DNA from 2 places in the Peribacillus muralis genome. Region 1 is predicted to be linked to the other one. Evidence: predicted binding sites of a transcription regulator. Region 1 holds the regulator's gene; the other holds the start of a gene.

Region 1 (3,169 bases):
CACAAGCAACCAAGCCTCCGTTCGCACATCCATCTTATGGGCGATAGCAGGAGTCTTCCTGGCATTAACTGCTCAAGCGGTTGCTGGAATCATTGAGCAAAGTCTTGGCGTACAGCGTGAATCCGAAAATACGCAGCAGCTCATTGCAATCATTTACAAAGTCCCCATGGTCATTTTCGTCACTTCAGTAATTGCACCAATCTTGGAAGAAATCATTTTCCGGAAGATCATTTTCGGATCACTTCATAAACGGTTTAACTTCTTCATTTCCGCTGTACTCAGCTCGGTTATTTTCGGCTTGGCGCATGGTGAATTGGAGCATCTTCTTTTATATACGGCAATGGGGTTGACCTTTGCTTATCTTTATGCGAAAACAGGCCGCATCCTCGTGTCCATGAGCGCACATATTGCGATGAATACGCTTGTTATCATCATACAAGTCGTGAATCGCGAGCAAATTGAGAAGATGCTGGATACTGCACAAGCCTTCATCGGAGGTTTATTATGAAACGACAATCACCATTATTCATCGGAATCATTTATGCTGGCTTAGGTGTCCTTTTTACGGGAATTGCGGTTCAAACCGTCAATTCCTCTGGATGGGGAATCTTCGCCTACATACTTGTCCTTATTGCGACGCTTGATTTCGGATCGGGCCTAAGGATGATCATGGTCCATTTTAAGATCAAGGCCGCGCAAAAAAATAAGAAAAAATAAAAAAACGCTGCGAAGGTGCAGCGTTTTTTTTCATTTCATTCTTCCACTGCAGCTTCTTCCACTACCGGATAATGCTTCAAAAAGTAGATGAGCGATTGGAGCTCCACTGCAAGGTCAATATGGTGCACCCTTATGGATGGGGGTACCGTCAGCCTTGCAGGCGTGAAATTCAATATCCCTTTAATGTCGGCTTTGACCAGGCGATCGGTGATCGTTTGCGCCACTTGTGCAGGGACTGTCAATATGGCAGCCGTTATATTATTTTCCTGCAATAGTGTATCGATTTGATCCATATGATAGATCGGCACATCGGCTATTTGCTTTCCAACCTTGTCTTCCGAAACTTCAAATGCCATTTCAATCTTTGTATTATTATTTTTTATGAAATTGTAATTCAGGAACGCGGTCCCTAAATTCCCTACCCCGATTAAAGCGACTTTCGTCAGTTCATCTTGGTCCAGTGTTTTTCTAAAGAAGGATAATAAATAATTTACATTGTAGCCGTAGCCTTTTTTCCCAAGCGCGCCAAAGTAGGAAAAGTCGCGACGAATGGTAGCAGAATCCACTTTTACAGCTTCGCTTAGCTCTGCCGAGGAAACTCTTTGTTTTCCCGAGGAGTGTAAGTTTTTTAAAAATCGATAGTACAGTGGCAGCCTTTTGGCAGTTGCCTGCGGTATCTTTGGGTCATGGTTCATCATTCTTCCCCGCCTTCACACATGCTTTTCAATCTCTATTTGTTTGATTTACTTGTCTTCTATAATCGCTGCTGGATACTCCACCTGTTTTCTCAACTAAGAATGTAGGCCCGATCACCATGCCCTTATCCAAGGCCTTACACATGTCATATACAGTTAGGGCAGTGACGGATGCAGCTGTTAACGCTTCCATTTCCACACCTGTACTCCCTTTGGTCTTAGCTTCCGTTTCAATCCCAAGGCGATATCCCTGTTGTTCCTTTTCCCAATCAAAGGCTATATTGACGCCCAGCAGTGCAATGGGATGGCACATCGGGATGATATTGGACGTATTCTTGCTGGCCATGATGCCCGCAACTTGCGCGACAGCCAATACATCACCCTTTTTCATATTCTGGTTGATGATCGCTTCATATATTTCAGCGTTCACTAAAATGCTCGAACGAGCCGTTGCCGTCCGGGTCGTTTCCGGCTTGGCACTCACGTCGACCATTTTGGCCCTGCCTTGTTCATTGAAATGCGTCAAGTCTGCCATTGAATAACCCCTCCTAAATAATACACTATTATTCCACTTTATGTAACAGCTTGTTTTGGCCCGGAACCAAGCTATTGCCGATAATAACTATAATACGTTACACTTAAAATAATCAATTGAGGTGAAACTATGATTTTATTACAAATCAATCAACTATCAAAATATTACGGAGCTGAACTTATTTTATCAAACATGAAGCTCGAAGTTCAAAATAAAGATCGAATTGCCCTTGTCGGGCGGAACGGCGCGGGTAAATCGACGCTGCTGAAAATCATAGCCGGGCAACTATCGCATGATGGCGGTGAAATCATCAAGCCAAAAGGTGTCACCATCGGTTACATGGCACAAGATACTGGCCTCGAATCCGAGTTAACCATCTGGGATGAAATGCTGACCGTATTCAAGGATCTTATCGATCAAGAGAAGGAACTGCGCCGCCTTGAGGCTGATATGGCCAGGCCAGATGTATTCGAGGATGAAGTCGTTTACCAAAAAGTGCTCAATGAATATGACGCGTTGATGGTCGCCTTCAAGGAAAAAGGCGGCTACCAGTATGAAGCGGATATCCGTTCCGTACTGCATGGCCTTCAGTTTGCTGATTTTGACTACTCCACCCTGATTTCCACATTAAGCGGAGGGCAAAAAACGAGGCTTGCGTTAGGGAAGCTGTTGTTAAGGAAACCTGATATATTGATCCTGGATGAACCGACGAACCATTTGGATATCGAAACACTCTCCTGGCTGGAACAATATTTACAGAGCTATCAAGGAGCTGTCCTTATCGTTTCCCATGACCGGTATTTTCTCGATAAAGTGGTCAATCAGGTCTATGAAATTTCCCGGAATAATATGAAAAAGTACTATGGCAATTATAGTTCTTATCTGGAGGGAAAAGCCGAGGATTATGAGCGGGACATGAAGCTGTTCGAGAAACAACAGGGGGAAATCGAAAAGCTCCGCGACTTTGTCCAACGGAACATCACAAGGGCCTCAACCACGAAAAGGGCCCAAAGCAGGCGCAAACAGCTTGAAAAGATGGATGTGCTGGACAAGCCGCAAGGTGATGAGAAATCTGCCAATTTTTCATTTCAGATTGAGAAACAAAGCGGGAACGAAGTGCTCCACCTCCAGGACTTGGCGATCGGTTACGAGGATGAAACGGTCTCAAAAAACATAAACTCTCGGATGACGAAAGGGGAAAGTATTGCGCTAGTCGGCCCGA
Region 2 (3,169 bases), 1.1 Mb from region 1:
GGGAAAGCAAGGGCGCTGTCACCGACAACGAATACGTCGTTATGTGATGTCGATTGCAGGTATTCATTAACCGCTGCTTTGCCGCGATCCACTTCAAGGCCTGATTCGCCTACGATAGGAAGAGCCGCAACCCCGCCTGTCCAAACAAGCGTATTGGCTGTGATCGTTTGGCCGTCCTTCAATTCGATTTGGTTGCCTTTTACACCCGTAACAGGAAGGCTTGTCAAGAATTCGACGCCTCGCGCTTGCAAGCTTGTCATGGCCCGGTCGATTAGGTGATCAGGCAATACAGGAAGGATTTTTGGACCAGCTTCGACAAGCTTGATTTTCAAATCCTTGTAGTCGACGCCGAATTTTTTGGCGATTTTAGGGAAATGATCGACGATTTCACCAATCAGTTCGACGCCAGTCAAGCCGCCGCCCCCGATGACGATGGTGGCATCGGCTTCATTTTTCGTTTGGGCATATTCACGAATGCGATCTTCGATATGCTTGTAAATTTGGTTCGCATCTTTCACCGATTTCAAGACCATGCTGTTTTCTTCCAGTCCTGGAATGCCGAAGAATCCAGTTTGGCTTCCTAAAGCGACAACAAGGGCATCGTAAGATAAAGTGGAACCGTTGGAAAGCTTCACTTCTTTTTTATCGACGGAGAAAGACTCCACTTTGGCAATGGCAAGGTCGATATCTTTTCCTTTGAAAAGCTTTTCCAAAGGAATCGAAACAGCTTGCTCGGAAATGGAACCGCCGGCAAGACGGTGCAATTCCGTGATGATTTGGTGTGTTGGAAATTGGTTCACCACGGTAACCTGCACTTGATCTTTCGTGTAATATTCACGTACGGACAACGCAGATAGCAACCCAGCGTATCCTGCACCTAAGATGACGATTTGTTTTGACATAGATAATCCCCGTCCTTACTGATTGAAAGTTTTATTTTAGGTTTTTACGTTCTGATGAAACTTCAAGGAATGCTTGTGCAAAACGGAAAAGCTTTTGTGCCTCCGGGTCCTTCATCATTCTTAACAGTCCAAAAAGACCGATTACATCATGATTCGCTTCTGCACGATCCTTCGCTTCGATTGCAGTAGCCGCAAGACCTTTCACGGAATCGACCACAGGTGTCGCGATTTCCGAAATGGCACTGACGGTATCGTTTTTCAGGACATCATCCGTTGCCACCGATTGGGCGAAATCATACGACTTTGTTAAAATATTCACTAACTCAGTCAGTTTTGGAAGCTGATTGACTAAAGTAGTGAGGGATTCCTGAACCTCAGGCTTTAATAACTGATCCAGTACATCTTGACGTGCATTTAATTGTTCAGACTGTGATTGGGTAATCGTTTCTGACATATCCAATTCTCCTTTGCAATAAGCATTTTGTTGATTTGGTTAGAAAAACTTGTAAAATATTACACAAAGTGTTAATCACAATACTTTTAAAAATGTAATAAAAGCTATCCTATAGTATATCCCTTTCGCTCGCTGAAAACAGCATTTTTTAAAAAATCTCCATAATAAAATCTTTTCCCGTGTATTTAAAAGGTTAAATCCTTTTAGATCGCAACTGTCGTCTCGCGCCTCCTGCATATTTCCTCCTGGAAAAGCCATCCTAAACGATGGAGGTGAAAAATGTGACCGATCCAAAATCCAAGCTTACTGAAGAGACTGAAGATAATAAGCGTAATAAATTGGTTGGCAGTATGGAATATACGAAAGCACAAGTCATGGAAGGCATGAACGGAATTTCTGACGAGTACCTCAAAAACCTAGAGGAAGGGATGGGGGAAAGTATGGAGGAATAAATGTGCTTGTAAGTTTGGAAACATCTAAGGCAGATGCAATCTAAACGACGTTTATCCAAACAAGGTTCTGGACGATCCAGAGCCTTGTTTGGATAAGATACCCTTAATGGAAGCCCATCAGTTCCTTCACATGGTTACAGTTTTCTTTGGAGGTGAGCATTTCCAAAAGCGTGAAGGCCACACCGAAAGCTGTGGAAGGGTTATAGGAGGTTATGATGTTGTCTGTGACGACAATCGGTTCATTGACGACAAGCGCCCCAAAATCCTTGAGCTGGGTCTGTCTTATACTGGTTGCATGGTTGTAGGTAGTCGCTTTCCGTCCTTTCAAGATCCCGCTTTTTCCTAATGGAAGGGCCCCGACACAAATCGTTGCGATGATTTTCTTTTTATCATGAAAATCTTTAATCACCTCAAGAAACCTTTGATCATAGGCATCATCGTAGAAGCCGGCTTCCTCAAACCCTCCTGGTATGGCTAAAGCATCGAAGTCATCAAGGTTCACTTGATCGATGGTGAATTCGGGCTTCACGATGAAATTCCAAGTGCATGCTAATTGCTCATGAAGACCTACGGTAACCAAATCGGTGGAGCCGTCACCCTCTAATTTATTCCAGCCCAATACATCCGTGAACACACTCGCTTCAACCGCTTCGAACCCGTTAGATAACAGCAGCAATACTTTTTTCATAGCAGCATCCCCCATATGAATGTTTTGTATTTATTATATAAAAAGTAAAGTCTTGATTACATATCAATAATTATGTATTCATTCCCATTTTCTTTATTTTATAATGTATTTGGACAATTACATATAATAATGAAAAGTGATGGTGATCGAATTGGATCGAACGGATAAAAAAATACTTTCCTTACTCGAATCTAATGGGCGCATGTCCATGAAGGATTTGGCCAAGGAGGTTTCCTTAACTGCCCCAGCCACTAAAGAGCGAGTGAATAAATTGGAGGAAAGTGGCGTCATTAAGGGGTATAAAACGGAAATAGCCCTTGAAAAGCTTGATAGAATCATTACCGCATTCGTTTTGTTTGAAACGGATCGATGTAAGGATTTTCATGATTTTTGCCGGGGGCATCCGGATGTTCTGGAATGTCATCGGTTGGCCGGTCAATATAGTTATTTGGTTAAAATCAGTACATATTCCATGGAAACGCTGGAGGAGTTTATCGATCAGGCGATTAAATATGGGAAATCGTCAACACATTTGATTTTTTCATCGACTTTAAAGGATATTTTTTCCGCGAGAGCAAATATGACCTGAAGATAGAATGCACACAAGGGGCAGGAAATGACTTCATTGATAGAGAATGGAAATAGTAACAAAAATCACATCTGAACGTTACAG

Evidence for each region. The regulator Rex, encoded in region 1, represses fermentation and respiration genes when NADH is low (regulators of the CRP and FNR family bind a similar motif). The targets are predictions, from matches to a motif close to TTGTGAAATATTTCACAA.
Region 2: a site for Rex is predicted at 1,406-1,423, ahead of ABE28_RS19890 (DUF1641 domain-containing protein). Genes of this name have one in related genera too.

Annotation. Positions count from the first base shown of each region.
Region 1 is NZ_CP017080.1:304,631-307,799, reverse strand. It holds gene ABE28_RS01565 (CPBP family intramembrane glutamic endopeptidase) at 1-508, shown strand, start outside; gene ABE28_RS01560 (YdiK family protein) at 505-717, shown strand; gene ABE28_RS01555 (redox-sensing transcriptional repressor Rex) at 753-1,415, opposite strand; gene moaC (cyclic pyranopterin monophosphate synthase MoaC) at 1,441-1,947, opposite strand; gene ABE28_RS01545 (ABC-F family ATP-binding cassette domain-containing protein) at 2,077-3,169, shown strand, end outside.
Region 2 is NZ_CP017080.1:4,099,017-4,102,185, reverse strand. It holds gene ABE28_RS19895 (NAD(P)/FAD-dependent oxidoreductase) at 1-902, opposite strand, end outside; gene ABE28_RS19890 (DUF1641 domain-containing protein) at 934-1,356, opposite strand; gene ABE28_RS25270 (hypothetical protein) at 1,638-1,808, shown strand; gene ABE28_RS19885 (DJ-1/PfpI family protein) at 1,912-2,496, opposite strand; gene ABE28_RS19880 (Lrp/AsnC family transcriptional regulator) at 2,648-3,085, shown strand.